2 regions of the Leucobacter sp. USHLN154 genome follow, and region 2 is predicted to be linked to the other one. Evidence: predicted binding sites of a transcription regulator. Region 2 holds the regulator's gene; the other holds the start of a gene.
What was found. Region 2 encodes LexA, which represses DNA repair genes until DNA is damaged. Its sites were predicted from a motif close to TCGAACANNTGTTCGA; they were not measured.
Positions count from the first base shown of each region.

Region 1: uvrA (excinuclease ABC subunit UvrA) is a predicted target of LexA. The motif match lies at 2,568-2,583, and genes of this name have one in related genera.

Region 1 covers NZ_JBBCXF010000003.1:190,564-197,660, reverse strand. Annotated here, with positions in the region: gene uvrA (excinuclease ABC subunit UvrA) at 1-2,536, opposite strand, end outside; gene WFH23_RS07025 (hypothetical protein) at 2,657-3,292, shown strand; gene WFH23_RS07020 (RES domain-containing protein) at 3,289-3,960, shown strand; gene WFH23_RS07015 (VOC family protein) at 4,061-4,486, shown strand; gene WFH23_RS07010 (AraC family transcriptional regulator) at 4,438-5,229, opposite strand; gene uvrB (excinuclease ABC subunit UvrB) at 5,235-7,097, opposite strand, start outside.
Region 2 covers NZ_JBBCXF010000001.1:567,079-574,175, reverse strand. Annotated here, with positions in the region: gene WFH23_RS02720 (SseB family protein) at 1-743, opposite strand, end outside; gene priA (bifunctional 1-(5-phosphoribosyl)-5-((5-phosphoribosylamino)methylideneamino)imidazole-4-carboxamide isomerase/phosphoribosylanthranilate isomerase PriA) at 763-1,509, opposite strand; gene hisH (imidazole glycerol phosphate synthase subunit HisH) at 1,605-2,255, opposite strand; gene hisB (imidazoleglycerol-phosphate dehydratase HisB) at 2,252-2,860, opposite strand; gene WFH23_RS02700 (histidinol-phosphate transaminase) at 2,912-3,994, opposite strand; gene WFH23_RS02695 (LysM peptidoglycan-binding domain-containing protein) at 4,037-4,441, opposite strand; gene lexA (transcriptional repressor LexA) at 4,684-5,370, shown strand; gene lipB (lipoyl(octanoyl) transferase LipB) at 5,499-6,179, shown strand; gene lipA (lipoyl synthase) at 6,176-7,097, shown strand, end outside.

The DNA.
Region 1 (7,097 bases), on a different contig from region 2:
TCTGACCGAGCCGCACGTAGCCCAGTCCGACATCGACAAGCGTCTTCATATAGCGATGAATCGAGGAGATCGGCTCGAAGAACTGCTCAGCCTCGGCGATCGGCATCTCGAGCACCTCGGAGATGTTCTTGCCCTTGTAGCGCACCTGCAGGGTCTCGCGGTTGTAGCGCGACCCACCGCAGACCTCGCATGCCACGTACACGTCGGGGAGGAAGTTCATCTCGATCTTGAGCGTGCCGTCGCCGGAGCACGCCTCGCACCGGCCGCCCTTCACGTTGAAGCTGAACCTTCCGGGAAGGTAGCCTCGCGTCTTCGCCTCCTGGGTCTCGGCGAAGAGGTTGCGGATCTTGTCGAAGACCCCCGTGTACGTCGCGGGATTCGATCGCGGTGTGCGACCGATGGGCGCTTGATCGACATGGACGACCTTGTCGAGGTGCTCGAGCCCGGTGACGCGCGTGTGCTTCCCTGGGACGAGTCGCGCACCGTTCAGCTGGTTCGCGAGCACCCGGTAGAGGATGTCGTTGACGAGCGTCGATTTGCCCGATCCGGAGACCCCGGTCACGGCGGTCATGACGCCCAGGGGGAACGTGGCATCGACGTTCCGGAGGTTGTTCGAGCGAGCGCCCACGACCTTGAGCTCTCGCTTGCGGTCTCGCTTGCGACGACGCTTCGGGGTTTCGATGCTCCGCCGCCCGGCGAGGTAGTCCCCCGTCATGGAGTCGCGGTTGTTCAGCAGTTCATCGTAGTGCCCCGAGTGCACCACGGTCCCGCCCTCGACGCCCGCCCCTGGGCCGATGTCGACGATCCAGTCGGCCGCTTCGATGGTCTCCTCGTCGTGCTCGACGACGATGAGCGTATTCCCGAGATCGCGCAACTTCATCAGCGTCTCGATCAGGCGCCGATTGTCGCGCTGGTGCAGTCCGATGCTCGGCTCGTCGAGCACGTAGAGCACGCCGGTGAGTCCTGACCCGATCTGCGTGGCCAGGCGGATGCGCTGCGCCTCGCCGCCGGACAGCGTCCCGGCCGCACGCGCCAGCGTGAGGTAGCCGAGGCCGACCTCGATCAGGAAGTCGAACCGGAGCCGGATCTCGCGGAGCACCTGCGCCGCGATCTTCGCCTCTCGCTCGGTGAGCACGACATCGTCGAAGAAGGTCTTCGCATTGAGCAGGCTGAGCTCGCCGACCGAAGCGATCGACCGATCATTGACCGTCACCGCGAGCACCTCGGGCTTGAGCCGCTGCCCCTGGCACGCATGACACGGAACCTCACGGAGGAACTCCGCCCAGCGATCGCGCTTGGCGTCGGATTCAGCTTCCGCGTACTGGCGTTCGATGAACGGGATGACACCCTCGAATCCCGAGGAGTACTTCACCTCCCGGCCGAAGCGATTGCGCCACCGCACGTTCACCTTGAAGTCGTTGCCGTACAGGACCGCCTGCTGCACGTCCTCGCTCAGGCCCGACCATGGCGTCTGCAACGAGAACTTCAGATCGTCGGAGAGGCCGATCAGGAGCTTCTCGTAATACTGGTAGAGGCTCTTCCCCTGGCTCGTCCAGGGCACGATGACGCCCTCTGAGATGGAGAGTTGCGGATCGCCGAGCACGAGATCCTCGTCCACGGACATGCTCGTGCCCAGCCCCGAGCAGACCGGGCATGCACCGAACGGCGCGTTGAATGAGAACGTTCGCGGCTCGATCTCGGTGAGCTGCACCGGGTGCTGGTTCGGGCATGAGAGCTGCTCCGAGAACTGCTGCACGCGATCGTCAGCCTTCGCCTCACGGTCGACGAAGTCGACGGCGAGGATGCCTCCGGCGAGGCGCAGAGCGGTCTCGAGCGAGTCGGTGAGACGGCCGAGAATATCGGGACCTGCCACGAGGCGATCGATCACGACCGAGATGTCGTGCTTGACCTGCTTCTTGAGCTTCGGCGGGTCGGAGAGCTGGATCACGTCGCCGTCCACGATCGCGCGGGAGTATCCGCTCGCGGCGAGGTCCTGGAAGAGATCGACGAACTCTCCCTTCTTCTTGCTGACGACCGGCGCGAGCACCTGGTACCGCGTCCGCTCCTCGAGTCCCATGAGGCGATCTGCGATCTGCTGGACCGTCTGCGCCTCGATCCGCTCACCGCAGACGGCGCAGTGCGGGACGCCGATGCGAGCCCAGAGGAGCCGCATGTAGTCGTAGATCTCGGTGATCGTGCCGACCGTGGATCGCGGATTGCGGTTCGTCGACTTCTGATCGATGGAGACCGCCGGGCTCAGTCCCTCGATGAAATCGACGTCGGGTCGGTCGACCTGCCCGAGGAACTGCCGAGCGTAAGCGCTCAGCGATTCCACGTATCTCCGCTGGCCCTCCGCGAAGATCGTGTCGAAGGCGAGACTCGACTTCCCGCTCCCCGACAACCCCGTGAAGACCACCATCGAGTCCCGCGGGATGGCAAGATCGACGTTCTGCAGGTTATGCACACGGGCGCCCTGCACGCTGATCTGCGCGTGGGCTGCGGAGGATCGGATCGGAGTTGAGTGCTTCGAAGTCACCGACTCATTCTATCCGCTCCTGCGCCCGAATTCGAACATACCTACGATGCTTTCGCCAGGAGCGCACCGATCGACGGCATTATCGGTTACTATTGTCGTAAGCAAATGCAAGGAGTACTCATGTCGATCGCGCATCTCGGCCCGTCCCCGATCAGCGCGGCGTCGCGCGCGGGCGACCCCACTCGGAAGCGTCTGATCGATCTCGTGGCTCACCTCGATTCGTCGCGGATGGATTCAGCGGAAGCGCTTCTCTCGGGGCTGCTCGCGCATCAGCAGGCGGGAACTCGGGCGCTCACGGAGACGGAGGTCTCGGCGCTCGCTCGTTTCGGGGTGTCTGAAGATGCGTTGCGTCGACCGGACGCATTGGAGGCGACGACACAGGGGCTCATGGCAGACCAGTCGTTGGCCGCTCGGAGCGCGACCGTGGCGGAGGCTGCGGACATGCTCGGCGTCACTCCGGCTCGGGTGCGTCAACGCTGCGCTGCTGGCACCCTCCTCGCGCAGCGCCGCAGCGACGGGTGGCATCTCCCTCGCTTCCAGTTCCCCGAGGATCGTGAGCTGCCGGGGTGGGCGTCGGTCGCGCTGGTGATCCCGCGCGGCACCCCTCTGCTGTTCGCCGAACGTGTATTGACTTCGCCCGCCCCCGCGCTGCTGAGTGATGGTGAAGAACTCGCACCCTTCGAATGGCTGGCGCAGGGCGGAGATCCTCAGGTCGCGGCGACGGCGGTGGACGACGCACTGCATCGGCTCCCGTGAGCGAGTACCTGCCGCCGCCCCGAGCGGACGCACTCCCCGACCTCGCGCGGGATCCCGGATGGGTGCGAGAGGTTCCCAGCGGCACAGCGCTGGCGCGCATTTTCACAGCGGGCGGACGCTATCCGGTCGCGTGGCACGAGTTCCGCACGTACGGACCGGTCGATGCACGTTTCGATCCGCATCCCGAGCCGCCTGCTGAGTATGCGGATTCCGGCGTGCTCTACGCCGCGCTCGAACTGCCCGGCGCTGCACGAGAATCTGCTTCACCACTCGCTGCGTGTCTCCTGGAGGTGTTCCAGTCCACCCGAATCGTGCGCCGCTCCGACGGAACACCCACACTCGCCATCTTCGAGACGTCGAGGACGTTGCGCCTCCTCAACCTGAGCGATAGCGACTGGGTCGCGGTGGCGGGCGGCAACGCGGCGATCTCGTCGGGAGACCGCATGGCGTCCCGCGCCTGGGCGCGGGCGATTCGCACCCGGTATCCCAGCCTCGACGGCGTGGTCTCCGCGTCGTCCGTCGTTCCCAGTGCGCGGGTCGTCGCACTCTGGTCGCCGGCGGAGGACGCGATGCCGCGCCATCCGATCGCCCAGCTGCGTCTGGATCGAGACGAACTCACCGGCGTGATCGACCGGATCGCAGCGCGGTACGGCTATGTGGTCGTGTGAAGCTCCGTCGTGGCGCGGCGCCTCCCCCGGTGTCACGACGGCTTGCCGCGTGTCCGATTCATACAAGACGGGGATCGCGCCCTCCGCGTAACCTGAGCCCATGACACTGAATTTTGATTTCATCGGCATCGTCACCGCGGATCTGGGGCGTTCTCTCGACTTCTATCGTTCGCTGGGGGTCCCGATTCCAGAAGGGCTGGATGACGCGCCTCATGTGGAGGTTCAGCTGCCCGGCGGCATGAAGCTCGCGTGGGACCCGGTGGCGACGATCGAGAGCTTCTCCCCCGGGTTCGAGCTCCCGGAGGGCGAGAACCGCATCGCCTTTGCGTGCAGTGCGGCGTCACCGGCCGAGGTGGACTCCGCCTACGCCGAGATCGTCGAGCGGCACCCCGCTGCGGCGGACACGGAGCCGTGGGACGCACCGTGGGGGCAGCGGTACGCCACCGTGCGGGATCCCGACGGCAACTCCGTCGACATCTACGCACCGCTCCCGACGGCCCCGGCAGACGACTCCGCGACAGCCTGAATCGAGCGCGCGTATCGGGAGGGCGACTCGCCGGTCAGTCGTGAGAACTCCCTCGTGAAGTGGGCTTGATCGCTGTAGCCCGCCTCAACCGCGACTTCGGCGAGCGTATCGCCGGCCTGCAACCGGGCGCGGGCGCGTTGTCCTCGACGCACGCGGCGCAGCGCCGCGTACCCGTATCCGAACTCGCTGATCATGCTCCGGTGCAGCTGTCGTTCCGATCGTCCGAGCCGACGGGCGAGGGGGCCGAACGCCTCCTCCCGATCGGCTGCGCGAATCACGGTGCGCGTCCAGAGGGGCGGCGAGCCGCCGGCGTCGCCCTCGGTGTCGATCGAGGTCATCAGGGTCTCGATGTAGGTGCGGTCGTGCATCAGGTGCCGAGCGGCCGACACTGTGCCAGCTGCGAGTGCGCGCAGCACTCCGGCAGTGCGATGGGCTGCCGCACGTTCGACGGCGTCCTCCGCGAGCACCAGCTCGTCGCGGAGTGCTCGGAGTGGGCGTTGCAACGCCGTCGCGGCGGTCCCGGGGGCGAAGCGCATGCCCACGGTTGGACGCGCCAGTTCGACGGGGCTCCGCAGCCAGGTCGTCGAAGGGCCGGCGATGAGGAGTGCATCTCCCCGCAGCACGAAGTCGGCGCAGCCGTCAGCGGGAACGATGGTGGACGCCGGCTCCGAGTGCTCGTGCGGCGTCGGCGGCTCGACCCGCCATACGACGCCGAGCCCCTGAACCGCCCATTCCGAGTACATCGACGTTACAGGTGTCCCGCTTGGTCCATGCTGCGGAGTTCGCGCTTGATCTCCGAGAGCTCGTCGCGCAGTCGCGCGGCGAGCTCGAACTTCAGCTCCTCGGCCGCGGCCAGCATCTGGTCGGTGAGGTCGCTGATGAGCTCTTCGAGCTTCGCAGCGCCCTCGCCCGCGATCGCTCCGGCGCGCGCTGCCGACTTGCCCTTGCCGCGCTGCGGCGATGGACTCTTTCGCTGCGCGTGTGCACCGGAACGCGAGAGGATGTCTTCGGTGTCGGCCGCTTCGCGATTGAGCATCGCTGTGATGTCGCCGATCTTCTTGCGCAGCGGTTGCGGGTCGAGGCCGCGTTCGGTGTTGTAGGCGACCTGAATCTCGCGACGACGGTTCGTCTCATCGATGGCCTCGCGCATCGAGCGCGTAATCGTGTCTGCGTACATGTGCACCTGGCCCGAGACGTTGCGCGCGGCGCGGCCGATCGTCTGAATGAGCGAGGTGCTCGATCGCAGGAACCCCTCTTTGTCGGCGTCGAGGATCGATACGAGCGACACCTCGGGCAAGTCGAGTCCCTCTCGAAGAAGGTTGATGCCGATGAGCACGTCGTACACGCCCGCGCGCAGCTCCGTCAGGAGCTCGACGCGTCGCAGCGTATCGACATCCGAGTGCAGGTAGCGAACCCTGACACCGGCCTCTTCCATGAAGGTCGTCAGCTGCTCGGCCATCTTCTTCGTAAGCGTCGTGACGAGCACTCGCTCATCGCGCTCGGCGCGCACGCGCACCTCTTCGAGCAGATCGTCGATCTGACCTTCGCTCGGTTTGATCACGATCTCGGGATCGATGAGTCCGGTCGGGCGGATGATCTGCTCGACGACGCCGTCCGCGCGCTCCAGCTCGTACTTTCCCGGGGTCGCTGAGAGGTAGACGGTCTGACCGACCCGTTCCTTGAACTCGCTGAACTTCAGCGGCCGGTTGTCGAGTGCGCTGGGCAACCGGAACCCATGGTCGACGAGGGTGCGCTTTCGTGACGCGTCGCCCTCGAACATCGCTCCGATCTGCGGCACGGTCACGTGGGACTCGTCGATGACGACGAGGAAGTCGTCGGGAAAGTAGTCGAGCAGGCAGTGCGGCGCCTCGCCCGGTCGCCGTCCGTCCATGTGCATCGAGTAATTCTCGATGCCGGAGCAGAAACCGATCTGCTCCATCATCTCGAGGTCGAAGGTCGTGCGCATGCGCAGTCGCTGCTCCTCCACGAGCTTGTTCTGCTGTTTGAGTTCGCGCGTACGACTCTCGAGTTCGTTCGTGATCTGGCCCATCGCCCGGTTCATCACGTCGCGACTGGCAACGTAGTGCGACCCGGGGAACACGGAGATCGTCTCCACCTGCTTGATCACCTCGCCTGTCAGCGGGTGCAGGTAGTACAGTGCCTCGATCTCATCGCCGAAGAACTCGATGCGCACCGCGAGCTCTTCGTACATCGGGATGATCTCGACGGTGTCGCCCCGGACACGGAAGTTGCCGCGCACGAACTCGATGTCGTTGCGCTGGTACTGCATGTCGACGAATCGGCGCAGGAGCACGTCGCGGTCGAGCCGGTCGCCCACCGCGAGCGGCACCATCGCCTCGTAGTATTCCTCAGGCTTGCCCAAGCCGTAGATGCATGAGACGGTCGACACGACGATGGTGTCGCGCCTGCTGAGCAGGGCATTCGTCGTCGAGTGACGGAGCCGCTCGACCTCTGCGTTCACCGAGGAGTCTTTTTCGATGAACGTATCGGTCTGCGGCACGTAGGCCTCAGGCTGGTAATAGTCGTAATAGCTGACGAAGTACTCGACGGCGTTGTGCGGAAAGAGTTCTCGAAGCTCGCTGGCCAACTG
Region 2 (7,097 bases):
TGGAGCAGGCGACTCTCGAGTTCTCCGGGAACGAGCCAGAGCTCTGCGATGCGCGGGTCGGCGGCACCGAGTCCTCTGAACTCCTCCTGCACTGCGGCGTCCGCCCACGCGGGGATCACGCGCCTTCCCAGGGCGAGGGCCTCGAGCGCGGTGCGACGCACTCCGAATTCACGCTCAGGGGTCCCCGGATCGATGATGATGAGCTCTGTCCCGTCTTGAGCCGCGGCCAAGGCGGTCTGCGCGCCGGGGACAGGAATCGGTCGCGCCTCCGGGTTCCAGCGGTTCAGCGTTGCAACGGAACTGAAGATCGGCAGTGCCTTCCTGCCGTCTGGAGCGGCGACCGCGACGATCGACAGTTCCTGCGATTTCTCGACCGTTCGCCCATCGGGAGTCTGTCCGACATCGCCCGCCTCTGCGAGCATCGGCACGAGAAACCGTTCGGTCGCGAACCCCGCGATCGCATCCGCCTGCGCGTCAGCGACCACGCGCACGGCGTCCCAGTACTCGGCCGAAGCTGCAGCGCTCCGCGCCGCAGCGGCAGCGTCGCGCACAGCGGTTACGAGGGCGATGTGCGTGGGTGATGCGCTTCCATCATCGCCGGAGAAAGCCGTGTCGTGATGGTCGAACGTGCGCCCTGCCCAGGGGAATCCCGCCGAGTCGGAGGCACCGCCGCCGACGAGACTGTCCGGAACTCCGGTGCTGCGGGGCGAATCGCCGGTAGAGGGGAGCTTCTTGATCGCCATGAGTCGCGGGATGTCCGCTCTAGCGCCCTGCGACGTCGAGAGCAGCGGGCAAGGAGAAGGCTCCGTCGTAGAGCGCCTTCCCGACGATCGCGCCTTCCAGACCGTCGTCGACGAGCTCTCGGAGCGCGGCGAGGTCGTCGAGGCTCGACACGCCGCCCGAGGCGACGACCGGGCGGTTCGTCCTGGCGCACACCCGCGCGAGCAACTCGATGTTCGGTCCGCGCAGGGTCCCGTCCTTGGTGACATCCGTCACGACGTACCGGGAGCAGCCCGCCTCCTCGAGACGGTCGAGCACCTCCCACAGGTTGCCGCCCTCTTCCGTCCAGCCGCGCGCAGCGAGCGTCTCTCCGCGCACGTCCAGCCCCACGGCGACTCGCTCGCCGAAACGCGCGATCACCGCCTCAGTCCACTCCGGGTTCTCGAGCGCCGCAGTGCCGAGATTGACGCGCGTGGCTCCCATCTCAAGGGCGGCTTCGAGCGACTCGTCGTCTCGTATGCCCCCTGAGAATTCGATCTTCACATCGCCTGAGCGCTTGATGATCTTGCGCGCGACCGCCACGTTGCTCCCCCGGCCGAAGGCCGCGTCGAGGTCGACGAGGTGGATCCATTCCGCGCCCTGATCGATCCAGTCGAGTGCGGCGTCCACGGGATCGCCGTAGTTCGTCTCGGTTCCGGCCTCACCCTGGGTGAGCCGCACCGCCTTGCCGTCGACCATGTCGATCGCCGGAAGCAGTTCCAGCTTCGGGCGTTCGGCGAGTTCAGTCATGGGGGCTTCTCCTTCTCGGGTGTGCGCGGTCGGGCCGCACCAGCTGCGGCCCGAGCGAGTGGGGATCCGGCCGCGTGAGGTCGGTCTCGATGGACTTACAGAGTGTCGATCCAGTTGCGCAGCAGCCGGATGCCAGCGTCCCCCGACTTCTCCGGGTGGAACTGCGTCGCACTCAGCGGACCGTTCTCCACCGCTGCGATGAACCGCTCGCCGTGCTCGGCCCAGGTGACCAGGGGGCGGGTGGCCGGGGTGCGCCCTTCGATGGACCATTCAGTCGCGGCATTGCTGTGCACGAAGTAAAAGCGCTCGGCTTCGAGACCGGCGAAGAGTCTCGATCCCTGAGGCACGTCGACGGTGTTCCACCCCATGTGCGGGAGCACTGGCGCGTTGATCTGACGCACGGTTCCCGGCCACTGACCGAGTCCCTCGGTTTCGATTCCGCGCTCGATGCCGTGCGAGAACATGACCTGCTCCCCGACGCAGATTCCGAGTACCGGCAGGCCTCCTGCGAGCCGACGGTCGATGAGCTCGTCTCCGCGGACGGCGCGCAGCTGTCGCATCACGGCGTCGAACGCACCGACGCCGGGGACCAGGAGTCCGTCTGCTGCCATGACGGCGCCCGGGTCGCGCGTCAGCTCGACGTCGGCTCCCGCGTGGACGAGCGCCTTCACCGCCGAGTGCACATTGCCAGACCCGTAGTCGAGCACCGCCACCGTCTTGCGCGGCGCGTCGGAGGGAGCGCTCACAGCGCGCCCTTCGTCGACGGCACACCCGAGACGAGCGGATCGAGCGACTTCGCCTCGCGGAAAGCTCGGGCGAATGCCTTGAACTCGGCCTCTGCGATGTGGTGCGGGTCACGGCCGGCGCGCAACTCGAGATGCACGGTCAGCCGTGCGTTCAGCGTCAGGGCCTCGAAGAAGTGCCGCACCATCGAACCCGTGAAGTGACCGCCGATGAGATGGAACTCGAACCCGGCAGGCTCTCCCGAGTGCACGAGGTACGGCCGACCGGAGATGTCGACGACCGCCTGTGCGAGCGCCTCATCCAGTGGGACCAGTGCGTCGCCGTAACGCGAGATCCCGGCTTTATCGCCGAGCGCTTCGAGAATGGTCTGGCCCAGCAGAATCCCGGTGTCTTCGACGGTGTGGTGGACATCGATGTGCACATCGCCGACCGCGTTCACCGTCAGGTCTGTGAGCGAGTGGCGGGCGAACGCCGTGAGCATGTGATCGAAGAACGGAACCCCGGTCTCGATCTGCGAAGACCCCGAGCCGTCGAGATCGACGCTGACACTGATCTGCGACTCGCTCGTGGATCGCTCGAGCGAGGCGGTGCGCGGTGCTGCAGTCATGGTTGTCAGTCTATCTGCGTTCCCCAGGAACCGACGGTACGCCGGGATCGATCAGGCGCCGCCCGGCCCGAGTGCCGTGATCGCCTCGATCACCGCACTCGTCTCGGCCTCCGTGCCTGCGGTGATGCGCAGGTGGCCTGGAATGCTGAGATTGCGGATGAGGATGCCGCGTGCGCGCAGCGCTTCGAACGTGGCCGACGGGTCGGTGAACCCGCCGACGAGCAGAAAGTTGGCTCCCGACGGGTGCACGACGTATCCAAGGGCGGTGAGGGCGTCCGCGAGACGATCGCGTTGCGCACTGATGTCGGCCACCGTGGCGAGCATCGCGTCGGCGTGACGAATCGCAGCTGTCGCGGCCGCCTGGGTGAGCGCTGACAGGTGATACGGCAGGCGCACGAGCCGCAGGGCGTCGACCACTGCCGCGTCGGCGGCGAGGTATCCGAGACGCACGCCCGCGAACGCGAACGCTTTGCTCATGGTCCGCGATACGAGGAGCCGGTGGCGTCCGGGGAGCAGCGACACCGCGCTCTCACGCTCGGTGTCGAACTCGTGATACGCCTCGTCGACGACGAGCATGCCGTCGAACGCATCGTAAGCGGCGAGGATCACCTCACGATCGAGCGACGTGCCCGTCGGATTGTTCGGACCGCAGAGGATCGCGACGTCCGGCTGGTGCTCGCGCAGCGCTTCGGCGACGCCCTCCGGCGTGAGCGCGTAATCTGCGGGACGCTCGACAGCGATCCATTCGGTATCGGTTCCGGAGGCGAGCAGCGGGTACATCGAATACGTCGGCGTGAAGCTCAGCAGTGACCGCCCCGGACCGGCGAATGCCTGCAGCACCTGCTGCAGCACTTCGTTCGATCCGTTCGCCGCCCATAGCTGTTCCACGCTGAGGCCGTGGCCGAGGTACCCCGCGAGGGAGCTCCGAAGCTCCGTGAACTCGCGGTCAGGGTATCGGTTCACACCGGTTACCGCTCGAGCGAGTGACTGAACGATGTCGATGGCGACGTGCTCGGGAATGGGATGCGTGTTCTCGTTGACGTTCAGGCTCACCGGCACCGCGTCTTGCGGGGCGCCGTAGGGCTCCTGGCCGACGAGATTGTCACGAAGAGGGAGGTCGCTCAAGCTAGTCACCCGACCAGTCTAAAGCCGGTGAGCCCCCCGACGATCAGTCGGTCAAGCCCCGAGTTCGTCGCCCGACACCACGCGCGGATGATCTGAGTACCGCAGCGGAACGGCGATCGCATCACCCGCCTGCAGCGATGAACCGTCCAGCTGGTTCAACTGCACAATCTCAGTGATGACATCGCGAGGGTCGGCCGTCGGGTCGAGATCAGTCGCCAGCGACCAGAGCGAGCTGCCCGGCTGCACCACGACGTAATCGAACTGCTCGCCGTTCGGCCCCTCAGCCGCGGCCATCGCCTCCGGAGCCGCGAGTGCCGCCATGAGAGCGAGAAGACCGGCGACGAGCACCGTGGCGAATCCACCGAACACGATGCGCCCGCGCCGGGTCAGGCGGAGCGAGCCCGAAGCTTCGGTCGACTCTCGTGATTCCCGGCCCAGAACAGCAGATGCGCTCATGATGACTTCTCCTTAGTCTTGCGATGACGCGGGCGTGGAGCCCATGCGAACATCTGTTTCGAATATATATTCGATGAATCGAAACCGCAAGCGTCTTTTCGAAGATACGTTTCGCTCTTTTTCCGCGACACTCGAACATATGTTTGTCGGTCTTCGAATGCTGCGGCTAGGGTTTCGGTCAACGGGATCACTGAATCAGCACCCACCGACATTCATGGATCGCGCCCCATCCGCATCGCCCCCTGGGGCCAGAAAGGACAGCGATGAGCGACGCAGCCGCGCCCCGATCCACGAAGCCGCTGAGCGAGAAGCAGCAGGCGATCCTCGAGTGCATCGCGCGTTCAGTGGAGAGCCGGGGGTATCCGCCGAGCATGCGAGAGATCGGCGACGCGGTGGGGCTCTCCTCGCTCTCGAGCGTCACGCATCAGCTCAGCAGGCTCGAGCTGGGCGGCTACATCCGCCGCGACCCCAACCGGCCGAGAGCCCTGGAGATCCTGGTCGAGCTCGCCTCGACCTCGTCGGCGATCGACGACGCCCCCGCGCAGCGCCCCGAAGAGGCGGCGTACGTTCCGCTCGTCGGTCAGATCGCGGCCGGCGTGCCGATCACTGCGGAGCAGCAGGTCGAGGAGATCGTGCCGCTCCCCCGCGCTCTCGTCGGCGACGGACAGCTCTTCATGCTGCGCGTCGTCGGCGATTCGATGATCGACGCAGCGATCTGCGATGGGGATTTCGTGGTGATCCGACAGCAGCGCGAAGCCGAGAACGGAGACATCGTCGCAGCGATGCTCGATGGAGAGGCAACGGTGAAGGTGTTCCGCCGCCGAGACGGGCACACCTGGCTCCTGCCTCGCAACAGCGCGTTCGAGCCGATCCTGGGCGATCACGCGGAAGTACTCGGGCGCGTGGTCGCGGTCTTCCGCTCGGTCTGATCGCAGGGCGCGGCGTCGCCGCGGCGCAGCACCGCTGGACACCGACGCGCGAGTGCTGGCACCCACCCGCAGCCCTTCGCTCGCTGCGGCGGTTGCTTTGTTGAACCGAGTCCATCTACAGTGATCGCATGGCCACTGCGTCGATGCCGATTCCATCCACCCGTTCTCGAACGCCGATGCTCGCGCTCGGATTCCACCCTGATTGCGTGCCGTACGAGCGCGGACTCGAGCTCCAGGCCGAGGCGGTCGACCGCATCGAGCAGGGCCTCGACCGCGGAACGGTCCTCTTGCTCGAGCACCCGCCGGTGTACACCGCCGGTCGCCGCGCCGAGCCGGATGAGTACCCGTCGGACGGCAGTCCCGTCGTCGCCGTCGACCGGGGCGGACGAGTCACCTGGCACGGTCCGGGCCAACTGGTGTGCTATCCGGTCGTCCGGCTGCGGTCCGGCGCCGGCGTCGTCGACTTCGTACGCGCCCTCGAGACGGCGATCATCGACACCGTGGCCGCATTCGGCGTATCGGGCACACGCGTGGAAGGCCGCTCGGGAGTATGGGTGCCCCATCCTGATCGTCCGCCGACGAAGCTCGCACAGATCGGCTTGCACGCCCGCGCCGGCATCATCACCCATGGAATTGCGATCAACTGCTGCAACGACCTCGAGCCGTTCTCCCAGATCGTGCCATGCGGGATTCCAGACGCCGGCGTGACCACGCTGAGCGCACTCGCCGGTCGGAGAATCCCGCCCGAGATCGTGGCACCCGACCTCCAGGTGCACCTCGCCCATGTGATCGCGGAGTTCACCGCATGAGCGCGCGTCGCCTGCCTTCGACCGGCACGCGCCCCGAGCCGGAGGGCCGACCGCTCCTCCGCGTCGAGGCCCGCAACGCCGAGACTCCGATCGAGCGGAAACCGGAGTGGATCAAGACGCGCGCCCGGCTCGGCCCGGAGTACCGCCAGGTGCGCGACCTGGTCGCAGGCGAAGGGCTCCACACGGTCTGCCAGGAGGCCGGCTGCCCCAACGTCTTCGAGTGTTGGGAGGATCGCGAAGCAACGTTTCTCATCGGAGGTTCGATCTGCACCCGGAGGTGCGACTTCTGCATGATCACGAGCGGAAAGCCGCTCCCGCTCGACCGCGACGAGCCGCGCCGGGTCGCAGAATCGGCACGCACCATGGGCCTGAGGTACGCCACCATCACCGGCGTGACACGCGATGACCTGCCCGACACCGGCGCTTGGCTCTTCGCTGAGACCATTCGGCAGGTGCGCGCCATGAATCCCGGCGCAGGCGTCGAGGTGCTCGTCGACGATCTCGGCGGCCGGCCCGAGGATCTCGAGCAGGTGTTCGAGGCGGCTCCGCAGGTGTTCGCCCACAATCTCGAAACCGTGCCCCGCATCTTCCGCCGCATTCGGCCCGGCTTCCGATACGAACGCTCACTGGGGGTCATCACGAGGGCGCACCATGCGGGAATGGTGACCAAATCGAACCTCATCCTCGGAATGGGCGAAACGCGTGCGGAGATCTCCGAGGCGATGACCGAACTCAGAGCCGCAGGGTGCGAGATCCTCACCCTGACCCAGTACCTCCGCCCCTCGGCACGGCATCACCCGATCGCTCGTTGGGTGCCGCCAGAGGAATTCGTCGACCTGCACGACGAAGCGGAGTCGCTCGGCTTCTCCGGCGTGCTTGCCGGCCCGCTCGTGAGGTCCTCGTACCGCGCTGGTCGCC